3 regions of the Marinobacter fonticola genome follow, and region 3 is predicted to be linked to each of the others. Evidence: riboswitches for the same ligand, from Rfam matches in the RefSeq annotation. Region 3 holds a riboswitch; each other region holds the start of a gene.
The links. Region 3 has a riboswitch for cobalamin ahead of FXO11_RS19185 (ABC transporter substrate-binding protein). Riboswitches for the same ligand answer to the same signal wherever they lie in the genome.
Positions count from the first base shown of each region.

Region 1 (5,127 bases), 940 kb from region 3:
ATGATCAGTCAAACTGACATCGCTTTGCAGTAGATACTGGAGGCGACGGGTCTCATAGTCGAAGAAATCGGCCGTATCGACGAAATTGTCATTGGTTTCGCGGCCGAATCCGAGCTGCGCCCGCACTGTCACCCGATCTGACGCGGCATAGTCAGCGAACACGCGGCCGGACTGCTGAACGAACCTGTTCCAATACCGGTCTCCAAAAGACGGCGAACCATCGTAGTCGTTCTCTCCCTGCGCATGCATGAAGTTCAGGCCCAGCAATAGGTTATCGGTGACATGCCGATCCAGGCTGGTCGCGACCGATTTGCTCTCAAAACCATCGGCATCATTTTGCACACCGTCCGGCTGAGCATCCACACCCTCGGTATCGTACAACGAAGCCGACAGACTATAACGCGTGTCACCGGAGCCCCCCGCAAAATGTTGAGTGAGCCGTGACGTTCCGTTATTCCCTGCGCTGACCTCGGAAATGACCTCGGGTTCCACCGTGCCACGGCGCGTGAATATCTGGATAACCCCGCCAATGGCCTCAGAGCCATATAGACTCGAGCGCGGACCCTTAACGACTTCGATATGGTCCACCAGTGCCAACGGGATATTTTCCAGTTGAGCGGTGCCGGCCGTCGCCCCACCGATCTTGACGCCATCGACCAGCACCAGCACGTGATCGGAATTGGCGCCGCGAATGAATACGCTGGACTGTTTACCCGGCCCACCCGTACTCGTTACCGACACACCTGGCACCGTGCGAATGATCTGTTCGATGGTTGTTGCGGAACTTCGGTCAATGTCCTCCCGACTGATGACGGTCACCGAGGCGTTTGCCTCGTCCACGGTCTGCACCGTGCGAGTCGCCGTCACAACCAACGGATTCAAGGTTTCGGCATGCAACCCTGCACAGACTGAGCTCGCCAACAAGCTGAAGGCAAATTTGGAGGAAACTCTCACGGGTACGCCCTTTAACGGAAGTCGAATAACCCGGCGAGAAGAGGAACGTGCGGCAGCTGATGCGTGTCACGGCAGGAAAGCCACCGGTGAAGCCCTCCGCTACACCGCATGTCGTTTCAACGCCTCTATACCTCTCGGTGCACGACACTTGGTCTGTGCACAAAACTCGGGGCATGAAACGCGTCGCAAGCGGCCGGTCTCCGGGCTCACAATGGCATCGTCGAGAGAGATGCCGGCGTCAGCGCCTTCCCAGGCAAATACCCAGTGGCCAAAGCTGACTGCCGTTCATTGTTTACCGTTGCGGGGGCAGCACTGGGTTTGCACCAGTTTCCCGTTTCACTCGCCTGGGCGAGCACCGCTTGCAGGTTATACGGGGACTTTTAGCCCCCGATGACAAAACTGTCATCTTAATACGAGCGCACTTTAGGTTCTGACCATCGAACGGTCAATGCAAAATGCAGCAATCAGGCCGGCACGTCACTGCAGAGCTTCGAGGCGCTGCGCCAAAACGGTGCCTACACCCCCCCGGAAAACCAGCGAGAACACCCGCTTCCGCCCATGGCGGTAAAACTCGGGTTATTACTTATCGCGGGCGCAAAATGGTCTTGCCGGTTCACTGAGTGATACCCCGATGAAGTCCAATAGGGATTTTTAAGCGCCTTAAACGCGACAGGCAGGCCCGGAGGCCTGCCTGTCGTAGAAATTCAGCGACGCTAGATCGTTAGAATGCCTTGCTGACCTGCACGGCGGCGCCCCACGCACTCAGCTCGTACGTGGCCGAGTAGCTGGCTGCGCCTTCGGCAGGCTCGTCATCGACAGTGTATTCCCGCTCGTTGACATCTACATCGTCAAACAGCAGCACACCGCCCGCAACGTCCACCGTCCAGCCGGACGGCGCGTGGGCGTATTGGGTGCCTAGCGTTAGCCACTGACGGTCATCGGATGGAATACGCGCGGTGCGGAAGTTCTCGTTTACGGGCGACTCATCGTAAGCGTAGCCCGCTTTGAAGGCCCACTCCGGGGTGGCTTGCCAGATAGCGCCAACGTTCACCTGCCAGGTGTCCTTCCAGTTCTCGGAGACGTGGCCGATAATGTTTTCCTGCCCGTACTTGTCTTCAGCGATATCGGAGATCGGCCCACCGCCCTGGTCGCTTTCTATATCAAGTGCTTCGAAACGGCTCCATTTGGCCCAGGTCGCGCCAGCCAGCAGAGTCACGCTGTCGGTCAACCGATGGCGAACGCCGAAGGTCAGGCTCTCGGGGATTTCCAGTGGCACCACCGCATCTTCCTGCAAATTAACGATATTGACATTGACGCCACCGGGTCCGATCGACGGACTTGGCACGTTGGTCAGCGTTGAATCGCCTTCCAGCTCAAGCTCGGTACCGGTCTGGCCGGACAGGCCAATCTGGGTGCGATCAGACAGTTCATAAAGCAACCCGAAGCTAAAGGTGACGCCGACGTCGTCGCCTTCGGTATCGAAATAGCCTTGCTCCAAGGCGGGTCCGGCATAGCCCAGCTGGCGCAACTGCGCCTCATTGCCACTGTAATCCTGGAACTTGGTCAAACGGCCTTCCGCGTAGAGTACGTTCACGCCGAAACCCAAAGAGAACCCCTCGCCGTTGTTCAGGGCAATGGAAGGGCTAAAAGCGATAGCGGTCAACTCCGTCTTATCGGCAAAGAAACGGCCCACGAAATCATCTTCGTAATCCGCTGAGAGCCCGTATGGCGCATGGATGCCGAAGCCGACGTCAACGGTGTCGTTGATTTCGTGCGTCATAAAGAAGTTCGGCAGCACCGCCGGATCGGCAATATCACCGCCGTTCGAGCCTGATACCGGCTGATTAATGGCGTTGCGGGCTGTAGCCGTACCTTCTTTTGCTTCGGCGTCGATATCCAGTACAGCGGCGCCGAAAGAGATATTCGTGCCCGAAAGCTGGCTCATGCCCGCCGGATTAAAATAAACCGTGGTGGCGTTCTCGGGGTTGGCTGCGGTACCGGCATTCGCTGTGCCCATGGCGCTTGCACTCTGCTCGTTCAACGCAAAGCCGCCAGCCATGACGGCACCGGGACTACACAGTACTGAAGCGAGGATTGCGCGCGACAACGTGTTGTTGTTTCTCATTTTATTGGATCTCCGCCTAAAGTCGTAGGGATGCGAGTATACGCACGAGCAAGCGCTGGCCTCAAATGCCAAGGCAACCCATTCGGATTGCATATTGTTAGTTATTACAATCGCTTGTGTTCGACTAACTGGAGATTGAACGTGGCGCCGGACCGTATACACCCTTTCGGGCATTAGGACGCACTGCGAGGAGGGAGAATAATAGGGTCCGGCAAACGCCCGGACCCCTGTTCCTAATCGTCCTGGATCGACAGTTTGTCGACCGTGGATGAAAGCTTATCAGAACCGGCCGCATCGGCACCCAGTTTGATCATCAGACGCAGGTCGTTGGCCGAATCCGCATGGGCCAGCGCATCTTCGTAGGTGATCGCACCTTCAGCGTAGAGCCGGTAGAGCGCCTGGTCAAAGGTCTGCATGCCCATCTCGGTCGATTTGGCCATCAATTCTTTGAGCTTGTGAACTTCCCCCTTTCGAATCAGATCCTGGACCAGCGGCGTGTTGATCAGCACTTCGATAACCGCGCGACGGCCCTTGCCGTCCGGCGTCGGTACCAACTGCTGGGCGACGACAGCCCTGAGATTGAGAGAAAGGTCCATCCAGATCTGGTTGTGCTGGTCCGGGTTGAAGAACTGGATAATCCGATCCAGCGCCTGGTTGGCGTTGTTCGCGTGCAGGGTGGCCAGACACAGGTGGCCGGTCTCGGCGAACTGGACGGAATACTCCATGGTTTGCTTGGTTCGCACCTCGCCGATCAAGATCACATCGGGCGCTTGGCGTAACGTGTTTTTCAGCGCCACCTCGAAGTTCTCTGTATCGATGCCCACTTCACGCTGGGTCACGATACATCCCTGATGCTGGTGGACGAATTCAATCGGGTCCTCGATCGAGATGATGTGCCCACGGCTGTTGCGATTGCGGTGGCCGATCATGGCCGCCAGCGACGTGGACTTACCGGTTCCGGTGGCGCCGACGAAAATAATCAGGCCACGCTTGGTCATGGCCAAATCCTTGATGATATCGGGCAGTCCCAGATCGTCGAGCTGCGGAATCTTCACCTCGATACGGCGTAGCACCATGCCGCACAGGTTGCGCTGGAAGAAGGCGCTGACACGGAACCGGCCAATGCCCCGGGCGCTGATCGCGAAGTTGCTCTCGTGGGTTTCGTCGAATTCGGCGCGCTGCTTATCGTTCATCGCCCCGTAGACGAATTCCCGGGTCTGCTCCGGCGTAAGCGCGTTCTTGGTAACCGGCAACACTTTACCGTTCACCTTCATGCTGGGCGGCACACCGGCCGTAATGAAGAGGTCTGAGCCCCCTTTCTCCACCATCAACCGCAGCAGTTTCTCAAATTCCATCGGTTCACCTGTGACGTAGTTTTCCTTCCTGAAACGCCATCCCTGGCGTTTCGCGGAGTCACCGGGCAAAACGCGGTTTAGCCCGGCTCGCAAAATCAAAGGCTTACGCCTTCGATTTTGGCGGCACATCCATGTGCCGCGATAGTGCCCTCCAGAATCCGCGTTTCCGGAATTCAACGGATTCAGAAGTTGTCTGGCATCTTCGCCTTGGATCGGGCCGCCTCACGGGTGATCAAGCCCTTCTGGAGCATACGCTGGAGGCATTGGTCGAGGGTCTGCATCCCAATCGAACCACCGGTCTGGATCGCCGAGTACATCTGCGCCACTTTGTCTTCCCGGATCAGGTTCCGGATCGCCGAAGTGCCGATCATAATCTCGTGAGCCGCCACCCGGCCGCCACCGACTTTTTTCATCAGCGTCTGGGAGACAACTGCCTGTAGCGATTCGGACAGCATCGAGCGGACCATGGACTTTTCTTCCGCCGGGAAGACGTCGACGATACGGTCGATGGTTTTGGCAGCGGACGTGGTATGCAAGGTGCCGAAGACCAGGTGACCGGTTTCCGCCGCGGTCAGGGCCAGACGAATAGTCTCCAGGTCCCGCAGCTCACCCACCAGGATAATGTCGGGGTCTTCCCGCAGGGCCGAACGCAGGGCCTCGTTGAACCCAAGCGTGTCGCGGTGAACTTCCCGC
Region 1 covers NZ_CP043042.1:698,379-703,505, reverse strand. Annotated here, with positions in the region: gene FXO11_RS03050 (TonB-dependent receptor domain-containing protein) at 1-954, opposite strand, end outside; cobalamin riboswitch at 1,129-1,329, opposite strand; gene FXO11_RS03045 (OmpP1/FadL family transporter) at 1,676-3,079, opposite strand; gene FXO11_RS03040 (PilT/PilU family type 4a pilus ATPase) at 3,313-4,434, opposite strand; gene FXO11_RS03035 (type IV pilus twitching motility protein PilT) at 4,617-5,127, opposite strand, start outside.
Region 1: another riboswitch for cobalamin. It lies ahead of FXO11_RS03050 (TonB-dependent receptor domain-containing protein); the one in region 3 lies ahead of FXO11_RS19185 (ABC transporter substrate-binding protein).

Region 2 (5,127 bases), 2.2 Mb from region 3:
GATTTGGCGCTGCCGCGCGGGCCGGAAATCAGGACGCCGCCGATACGCGGATTGATGGCGTTCAGCACCAGCGCTGTCTTGAGCGATTCGAGCCCGACAATGGCTGCAAACGGAAACTCAGGCTGCAACTTCATCACGTTGCTCCGGAGATGCATCGTAGAGGCGCTTCAACGCCAGCACGCAGAATAGACCCGCCATTAGCCAGAACACCAAATTGGTCATGCCGGATGCCCAGATGAATTCATGGTGCAGCTCGTTTAACGCGGCAACGGCTTCCGGGTCCGGATGAGAGAACAATGGACCGTCCGGGTGTGCGGGCACCACCAGATAAGGCAGTACGAGGCATGGCACGCCTACCAGCTTTATCCAACCCCGCGCCAGGAACAGCAGGGCAAACCCGGCCAACACCATTGATACCGTAAACGCCCACCAAAGCTGACGCGCTTCGAGCGGCGCGGCGGCGGTTCCCGGTATTTCCGGCGGCAGGCCGATCGATGGCGCCACGAAGACGGCCAGGTAGCCAAGGCCCCCAAGCAAAAGACCGCGCGTGGGCGTCAGGGCCAGCTTGCCCCGCTCGCGCAATTGCGCCATAACCACCAGCATTACGGCCGCAAAGCCTATGCCGGCGAATATATTGGATAGCGCCGTGTAGAAGGTGCGTTCGGCGCCGTCGGCGGGTGCCCAATCGTCGCCACCATGGTGGTGACCGGTGGCGCTCTCGTGGCGCTGATGGTCGTCATGCTGGTGGCTGTGATGCTGGTAGTCAGCCTGGTGATGATCAGGTTGCTCGCCATGAGTGCCGGCGTCGGGCGCAGATGCTTCGACGACCTCATACTGTTCTGCATCGAGCAGGATGGGGGTAACGCCGACTGCCTGAACGGCGGTGACGATCAGACCCAGGGCAACGCCAATTAAACAGGCACTGAGAATCAAGGAACGGAACATTGGTTTCCCTCCGAATACGGTGTATTGGAACCGCGACAACCGCCATTGCGCATTCAACACGCGCCATGGCCCGATGGTCAGTCGATCAATACTTTAGTGGCAGGGAAACACGAAGCCATGCCGGGTATCGTGAGCCGCATTGTGGGCCACGTTCATCGGCAAAAAGCCCACTGCAAACAGGATCACAACGCCGAATAGCAGCACTGCGCCGTGCGGGGCCAGGGAAGAAACTTTGGAGGACGAGACGGAAGCCCGCTCGCTTGAGGGAGAACTGATGACAGACATGTTTTGCTCCTCGGTGCCCGCCGCACCGTTATCGGATTGAACGAAATAACAGGCCGGTCTTCGGGCTCAAAGGGGATTCAGCGCTGGGCTGAATCATCGTCTACACCTTCCCGGCTTGCGCCAGTGGTATCCGCAGACTACGCCTTTATTACCGATGCGGGGGCAGCGATGGAATCGGCCTTAAGGCCACACCATACTTCCCGATTATCCCCTGGACTTCAGGGGCACCTGTCCGTAACGAAGCCATCCTAATCCATTGATTGAAGGGTAGCAACGCTGTCGATGTTATTTGATCAAGGGCGCCAAGCCGTCGCCCGGCTCCAGGGCCTTGCCCCAGACATTGCGATGAACCAGCTCGCTCAAAGGTAGCCGGCTCCGCCAGCCTTTGGCCTGCAGTTCTGGCTGGGCGAGGAACTCGCTGACGTATCCCATACACAGGTAGGCTAACGGGTACACGTCTTGCGGAAGCTCCAGAACCTGCGCCAGTTCGTGTTGATCGAGAATGCTCACCCAGCCCACACCGATGCCCTCCGCCCGGGCCGCAAGCCACAGGTTCTGCACCGCCAGGCACGTGCTGAACAGGTCCGTTTCCACGATGGTGTTGCGCCCAAGCACATTCGGACCGCCACGGCTTCGGTCGCAGGTGATACAGAGGTTCATGGGGCTTTCAACGATGCCCTGAAGCTTGAGGCTACGGTAGGTTTCACCGCGCTCTCCCGGGTAGTTCTGCGCTGCCCGTTCGTTTTCCCGCTCGAAGATCCCGAGTACCCTGCGCCGCACCTCCACGCTGTCGATCACCAGGAAGTCCCAGGGCTGCATGAAACCCACCGATGGCGCGTGGTGAGCGGCCTCCAGAAGCCGGGCCAGAACCTCCGCCGGAATCGGATCCGGCAGGAACTGGGAGCGGACGTCCCGGCGCTCGTGGATGGCTCGATACAGGCCTTGTTTCTCCTGCTCGGTGAACGCATTCCGATTGTCGTTGCTCATGTGTTCGTCCTACCCACCCTATCCTCCAGACCCAGTACGCGACGGAGCCAAGCTGTATCCAGTGTTTGCTCGATATGGTCGGCCAGTCGATCCAGCTGGGTTTGCCGGTGTTGCGGGTAATCGACCGCAACCGATTCGGCGTTTTTCAAGCCCCAGGCGGTCAACAGCGCGCTGCACGCGTCGGGCCGGTCGAAAATCCCATGGACGTAGGTGCCCATCACCTGCCCATCTTCGCTGATCGCGCCATCGGCCCGTCCATTCAGGTCGATCAGCGGCCGCTGGAGTGCGGAACCGGTGGTAACGCCGTTGTGCATTTCGTAACCGGTCATTTCAACGCCACGATTATCCAAATGAAGCATCCCTTGCACATTCCGTAGCTGCTTGCCCGCGACCATCCGGGTTGTCATCGACAGCAGCGCCAATCCTTTCGTCGCCCCCGGGGCGCTTTCCAGGCCGTCCGGGTCCGCGACCGTATCCCCCAGCATCTGGAAACCGCCGCAAATACCGAAAACATGACCGCCGTATCGAAGATGGCGCTGAATCGCGGCAGGCCAGCCTTGGGCTTTGAGCCATTCCAGGTCGTGCCGCGTGTTCTTGCTGCCCGGCAGGATAATCACGTCCGCAGGTGGAATGTCACGCCCTACGGCAACGAACAAAAGCTCCACATTTGGATGCAGCCGCAAAGGATCAAAGTCGTTGTGGTTGCTGATGCGCGGCAGGCATGGCACGACGATCCGGAGACCCCCTTTGCCATTGACCCCGGTCAAACCCACACTGTCCTCGGCATCAAGCAAGAGCCCCTGGAGGTAGGACATCACGCCGACGACGGGCTTATGCGTTCGATCTTCCAGCCAGCGCAGCCCGGATTCCAGTAGCGCCGGATCTCCGCGAAACCGGTTGATCACAAACCCTGCAATGCGGTCGCGCTCGCTGGGCGACACCAGCTCCAGCGTGCCCACCAACTGAGCGAAGACACCGCCGCGATCAATATCGCCCACCAGCAACACCGGGCAATCGGCTGCTTCGGCAAAGCCCATATTGGCGATGTCATTGGCGCGAAGGTTGATTTCCGCCGGGCTCCCGGCGCCTTCGGCGATGATCACGTCATAGCGTTGGCTCAGTGACTGCCACGCGGCCATCACCGATTTCGATGCTTCGGCTTTGAAGGCGTGGTAATCCAGCGCATCCATATTGCCGTGAACGCGGCCACAAAGAATCACCTGCGCGCCTCGGTCACTCTGGGGTTTGAGCAAGACAGGATTCATATCGCTGTGGGGTTCCAGACCACAGGCCAGCGCCTGCAAAGCCGTGGACCGCCCTATCTCGCCGCCATCAACGGTAACGGCGCTGTTCAGGGCCATATTCTGCGGTTTGAACGGCGCCACCGAGACACCCTGGCGCGCCAGCCAGCGGCATAAGGCCGCCACCACGGTGCTTTTACCGGCATCGGACGTAGTGCCCTGGATCATCAATGTGGTCATGTGGCGTATCTTTCTTTAGCGTGATGAGGACGTTTGTGGGCATGGAACATGGGCCAAAGCGGCTTCCAACCGCAGCCATTGTGGTTCGTCGCCGGGTAGACCAAAGCGTAACGCAGCGGGATTGGAAAACCGACGAACCAGAATACCCTGCTGCGCCAGATGGTCGGCCACCGCATGTGCGCCGTCGAAAGCCACGTAACGGAACAAGGCCGTTCCTGAGACGGACGTTCCGAATGCTTGGAGGAGCGCGTCGAGGCGTGCCGCATCGCGACGGAGTCGCGCGCAAGTCTTCGTCTGCCAAGCGGTATCTGCCAGGGCCTGCTTCATCAGGAACCGTGCAGGATGGCTGATAGACCAGGGGCCAAGCTCAACCGCAAGCCGTGTCGTAACAGTGCTATCGCCCAGCACCGCTCCGGCGCGGACACCGGCGAGTCCAAAGAATTTGCCCAGGGATTTGAGGACCAGCAAGCCAGGACGATCACTTACCGGCGTCAAGCTATCATCGCGATCATCGGGCAACAGAAAAGCCTCGTCGACCACGAGCCACCCTCCCCGGGCCTGCAGCCGCTCGTGCCAGCCCAGTAGTTGCGAGCGTGCCCACTGGCGACCGGTGGGATTATTGGGGTTGATCCAAACCAACACATCCAACCCTTCCAGCCAGTCCTCTTCCTCGCTTGCCGTTAACGGGTCAATGGAAACTACGGTATGGCCGGCCTGCGACCAGCAACGCGCATGTTCTTCGTAAGCTGGATACGGTACCCCAACCCGGCAAGGCTTTCGCAACCGTGGCAAGGTTTGTATGGCGGCCTGGCTCCCCGCGACGGGTAAACATCCGGCTGTGGGCGGGGTGTCGCACCATGCCCGTACGGTGTCAACGAGGCCGTCGTCGTCTTCCGGCAAGCGTTGCCAGATGGAATCGGGAATCGTCGGGACCGGCCAACCTACCGGGTTGATCCCGGTGGATAGATCGAGCCATTTCTCACGCGGAATGTCCCATTGCCGGGCTGCTTCGCCTAACCGTCCACCGTGGTGTAGAGGTTGACCGGAATCCATTGCATCTCCTAAAGCACACTAAGCAAAGCCATGATGAAAAGCAGTAGCAACCACAAGCTAACACCCTTGTAGACCAGCTTGATCGCGGCGTTAATCGAAACCGGCGTCGCTACTGGCCCTTCGCCAAGCACGGGCCGTTGGCGCATGCCTTCGCTGTACGGTGCCGGGCCACCCAGAGTAACGCCCAGAGCACCGGCACCCGCCGCCATCACGGGACCGGCATTGGGACTCTCCCATTGGTGGCCCTGGGCTTGCCAGCACCGCCAGGCCAACGCTGTCTTTCCCGCCAGCGCATAGGTGGCGGCAGTCAGTCTGGCCGGAATCCACCCCATAACATCGTCCAGCCGGGCGGCGAAGCGGCCAAAGTACAGGAAAC
Region 2 covers NZ_CP043042.1:2,065,222-2,070,348, reverse strand. Annotated here, with positions in the region: partial or broken gene FXO11_RS20425 (ATP-binding protein) at 1-134, opposite strand, end outside; gene FXO11_RS09185 (CbtA family protein) at 118-945, opposite strand; gene FXO11_RS09180 (CbtB domain-containing protein) at 1,039-1,230, opposite strand; cobalamin riboswitch at 1,265-1,477, opposite strand; gene bluB (5,6-dimethylbenzimidazole synthase) at 1,516-2,217, opposite strand; gene FXO11_RS09170 (cobyric acid synthase) at 2,214-3,698, opposite strand; gene cobD (threonine-phosphate decarboxylase CobD) at 3,714-4,751, opposite strand; gene cbiB (adenosylcobinamide-phosphate synthase CbiB) at 4,760-5,127, opposite strand, start outside.
Region 2: another riboswitch for cobalamin. It lies ahead of FXO11_RS09180 (CbtB domain-containing protein); the one in region 3 lies ahead of FXO11_RS19185 (ABC transporter substrate-binding protein).

Region 3 (5,127 bases):
GGACGGCCCAGTGCAGGCGTTCTCCGGTAAGCTTCATCGTGTCCCCGCGCCGCGGACCAGGATCATCGCGAAGGCCGGGGCGCCGATCAGCGACGTAATCACGCCGATGGGCAGCACCTGGCCCGGTACGAGGATGCGCGAAAGCACATCCGAGCCGATCAGGAACACGGCGCCCGCCAGCGCCGAGGTGGGCACCAGCCGGGCGTGGCGGCTGCCGACAATAAACCGCATGGCGTGGGGGATGACCAGTCCGACAAAGCCGATGGCGCCCACCATCGACACCATCACTGCGGTGACCAGGGCGGTGGTCGCGATCAGGATGCCCCGCACCGGACGCACGGCGATGCCCATGGATGCGGCGCTGTCTGCGCCAAAGGTGAACCCATCCAGGGCCCGCATGTGCCAGAGGCAGACCAGCAGGCCAGCCAGGGCGACGGGCACGGCAAGAAAAACATCGTCCCAGCGCACCCCCGAAAGATTGCCGAGCAGCCAGAACATGATTCCGCGCGCCTGTTCGGCATTGGCGGATTTGGCGATGATAAACGCGGTAAGGGCATTGAACAGCTGCGAGCCTGCGATACCGGCGAGGATAATCGCTCCGGCGGCCTGTAGGCCGCGGCCGCCGGCGCCGCCGGTCGCGGCGTGGGCCAGCAGGACAACCAGGCCGAAGGCCAGGACGGCGCCAGCGAAGGCGCCGGCAGAGAGCGTAAACGCCCCCGCGCCGATGCCCGCCACGGTCACCGCAACCGCGCCGGTGGACGCGCCAGCGGAAATACCCATCAGGAAGGGATCGGCCAGGGGGTTGCGCAGCAGTGCCTGAAGCACAACGCCGGCAAGCGCCAGCCCGGCACCGCAGGCCGCCGCCACGATGGCGCGGCTGAACCGGTAGCTCCAGACGATACCCTCGTCGATACGGTCCACGGCGTAGCCCGCATCCCAGAGCCGGTTGGCGAGCACTTTGAGTACGGTTTCGATGGGAATCCGCGTCTCGCCAATGGCGGTACCGGCGATCAGCGCGCTAACCAGCACCAACGGCGGCAACCAGACCCACCGCAGCCGGGAGCGCACCACCGTCTGTAGCGCCACGGTCGAATTCATCGGTCGAAGGACATGCTTGCCAGCGCCTCGGAGAGTGCCTCAAGGCCAAAGATCGTGCGTAAAGTGGCACTCATGGCATGGGCGTCCATTTGTACGATGCGTCCTTCGCGGACAGCCGTCATCTGGCGGGTCACCGGGTCGTCGCGCAGGAACGCCAGTTTCTTTTCCACATCGTCGGCCGGGAACCGGCGCCGGTCCATCCGGGCGATGACGATCACGTCCGGGTCGGCCTTGGCGATGGACTCCCAGCCCACCGTGGGCCATTCCTCGTCGGACTCGATCACGTTGCGGATGCCGAGCTTGTCCATCATATAGCCCGGCGCGCCCAGACGCCCGGCGACGTAGGGATCGATCTCCAGATCGGCGGAGGAGAACCAGAAGACCGCGGAAAGATCGCCTGGCAGCTCGAGGTTTTCGGCACGTTCGGCAGCGTCGGCTTCCCGCGTCTTGAGGTCGGCGACGAGTGCGGCGCCTGCGTCCTGCACATCGTAGATGGCCGCCAGCTCGTTGATGCCCTTGTAAATCGAATCCGGGGAGAAAGCTGCCACACGGGTCCCGTCGCCGCCGGTGGAGTTGTCCTTGGTATCGCAGTCCGCGGGCATGATGTAGGTCGAAATACCCAGTTCATGGAACTGCTCGCGGGTCGCGACGCTTCCAGTTGATCCGACGTGCCATTCGTACTGCACGGTCACCAGGTCCGGCTTCCGGTTTACCACGGATTCAAAACTGGGGTCGTTGTCGGCGATCCGGTCGATGCCCGCATTGAGTGCCTCGAATTCAGGGAGCACCGGATTGAACCAGACCGAGGTACCCGAAACGGTGTTGCCCACGCCCAGAGAGTAAAGGATCTCTGTGGCGGCCTGGCCGATGGTGACGGTGTTTTCGGGGGCGGCCTCGAAGCTGACAGCGGCGCCGCAGTTGGTCAGAGTAACGGGGTACTCGGTGGCATCGGCCAGGGTCTGGGGTCCTGGCAGCGCGCATAGCGCGAGCAGGGCGGGGCGAAGGAAGCGCATAGTGGAACTCCGGATCAATCAAGGTTGAACGGGGGTCCAATAGTCCGGAAGCGCTGGTCGGCAAAGCGGCGGTCCAGGGGGCGCGCCGAATGATGAAACGAGTCTCATCCTTCCTTCCCCCGGGACACCCCGCCCGGCGTTATGAAACGTCTTGTCGGCAGGTCTCCTGACTGACGGGTCGTTGCTCGCCCAGCCTTCCCGGGATGGTATCCCAGTGGCATGGAAGGACGTGGCTCACCGTCTACAGTTGCGGGGGCAGTTTCGGTTCGCAGCAGGGCTGCGGCGAATTCCCTGTTAGGGAGCCTCTGAATAACTCCTGGACCGCCTCTGCGTGCTCTGAAGGCTGTAGCTGCAAGGCGGGGCTCGCCGGTAATGGCCGTAGTCCTTGCCAAGAGCCGCAACGCGGCAGATGCAGTCTTCAGAGCGCGCCCTTCGGGGCTTTTAGAGCCATCCACACTCCGCGTTGCGACTTTTTGAAAGGCAACCAGCCTTCCTGCAAAGTCGCGCCTTGATTGTGGATGGCTCTAAAAGCCAGAGGCGATCCAGGAGTTATTCAGAGGCTCCTTAGTTCCCGAAGGAAACCGACGATGGGAGAATATACGCCTCGTCAGTGAGGGACAAGTATGGCCGGGGCCAGCACGCCCAATCCACCGCATCGATTGGCTAGGTAACCTTTGGTGGTATACCTATTCCCGTTAGATGTCCGAGTCTGCACAATGGCGTCCAAGATGGGCCAAGAGCCTGTCGAAGGCGACGGATTGCTTTGCCGACCATTCCGTATCCGGAGTATCCAGCTTTCATGATTGGTTTGATCCAGAAGGTCCTTGTAGACCTGATTCGCCGGCACGGTGGCGACGACGCAGTGCAAGCGATCTGTCGGCGGGCTGATGTCCCGCCGGAGCGTGCGTTCCGCATAGATACGGATTACGCCGACACCGAATGCCTGCGCCTGATTGAGGCGACCGGCGAGTATTTCGGGCTCGACGAAAAGGCGCTCTACCGGCTCTACGCCGACCAGTTCATCAAGGAAACCAAGGCTCTGTTCCCGATGTTCTATCAGATGTCCCCCTCGGCACGGGAATTCCTCAAGCGCCAGCCCCGGGTCCATGACACGCTGGCGTCCAGCCTACGTAGCGCCCCAGGCCGGGACCGGGTCAGGGACAAGTTCAACGTGGAAGAAGTCGGTGATACGCTGAGGGTGACCTACCGTTCGCCAAACCGGCTATGCGGCCTTTACGAGGCCCTGTTCGAGCGCCTGCTCGACGAGTACGGTGAAACCGGGAGCATCGAGGTGACGTCATGCCAGAAACGCGGCGACCCGCTTTGTACGTTCTGCCTGCGCGTGGAGTCGTCCGGTGAGTGAATCGGAAAAGCGCCTACGGCGCGACATCAACCGCATCGCCGACCAGCTCTGCCAGGCGATCGACGGTCGGTTCGACTTCCAGGTCAGCGCGGAAACCGAAGACATGGACGTGCAGAAGTTGTCCGTATTGGCCAATTTCGTCCTGGAGTCCGTGCGCCGTAATATCGACGAACTCGAGCAGATCAAGACCGAGCTCGAAGAGCGGGTGGCTGATCGCACGCGCCGGCTCGACCTGATCATCAAAGGGTCCAACGATGGCGTCTGGGAATGGGATCCGGTTGCCGACTGCTTGCAGGTCTCCCAGCGATGGCGGGAAATGTGTGGGCGCCTGGACTCAAGTGACGCGCTGACTCTGGATGATTGGGTGGCGATGATTTATGCGCCGGATCGTGCGGCATTTCGCCAGCAGCTTGACGACCACATCGCTGGCCGGACCGATCGCTTCCGGGCCGAGTGCCGTCTATCCGACGGTGCGGGCGGCTACCGCTGGGTGGTGGCGCGAGGTATTTGTGAACGTCATCCCGAGTCCGGGAAAGCCCGTCTGGTGTCCGGTACCCAGGCCGATATCACCCGTCAGAAGTTCGTTAATCCGGTGACCGGATTTTTCAACGGACGTTATCTGGAGCTGGTGCTCGGTGAGCGATTGACGCATCAGCCGAACGAGCCCCTGGATCTTATCGTGGTGTCTCTGACAAACGTCGCGTTGGTCGGCGAGACACTAACGGCGAATGAGACCGCCGCGCTTTCGCGGGATCTACGCCGGCGAGTCCAGGACAATGTGCGCGAGGGCGAGTTGATAACCAGTCTTGCCGATACCACGTTGGCTATCCTGATCGACGACCACGATGCCGGGGCCATTCGTACCCGCGCCCGGCAGCTATTACGGGCATTCGACAGCGCGTTCAGCATCGAGGATCGCAGCATTTGGCTTTCGGCCGTGGTCGGCGCCATCCCGGTCAGAGAGAGCGGGCTGGCGTCGGCGGAATCGGTGCTGCAGGCGACCCGTATGCTGATGCGCAAGGCCCGTCAGCATGGCGGCGGAAGCTTTCTGATCTATCAGGAAGAAATGCGTGAAGAGAATCTGGAGCGCCTCGATACCGAGCAATTGTTGCGCAGTGCACTTCGTCATGGCTGGGTGGAATCGTTTCTCCAACCGTTGGTGAACCTGCAGCAGGGCCTGGTGACTGGCTTTGAAGCGCTTGCCCGGATCCGCCATCCGGATAGGGGATTAATCTCCCCGGCGCTTTTTATTCCTGTCGCCGAGGAGACGGGCCTGATCCGGGAGCTTAGCGAGCGTATTCTCGAGCTGACGATCCCCCTTTTCAACGATCCGGCTCTGATCGAGAATTACGGTGAGAGGTTCACCCTAAGTATCAATCTCTCACCGGTGCAACTGTACGACCCCAGGCTTGCCGATGATTTGCTGAGACGGCTCTCCGAGGCTGGCGTGTCGCCTGATCGCCTCAAGATCGAACTGACGGAAACCGCGGTCATGGCCGATTCCCGGGTCGCCATCAATCTGATGACGCAGTTGCGTGAGCGTGGCGTCGCCGTTGCCCTGGACGATTTCGGGGCGGGATACTCGTCGCTCGGCTACATTCGCAGTCTGCCGCTGGACCAACTCAAGATCGACCGTACGCTGGTATCCGGCGT
Region 3 covers NZ_CP043042.1:4,307,243-4,312,369, reverse strand. Annotated here, with positions in the region: gene FXO11_RS19195 (ABC transporter ATP-binding protein) at 1-37, opposite strand, end outside; gene FXO11_RS19190 (FecCD family ABC transporter permease) at 34-1,098, opposite strand; gene FXO11_RS19185 (ABC transporter substrate-binding protein) at 1,095-2,111, opposite strand; cobalamin riboswitch at 2,251-2,452, opposite strand; gene FXO11_RS19180 (heme NO-binding domain-containing protein) at 2,911-3,474, shown strand; gene FXO11_RS19175 (putative bifunctional diguanylate cyclase/phosphodiesterase) at 3,467-5,127, shown strand, end outside.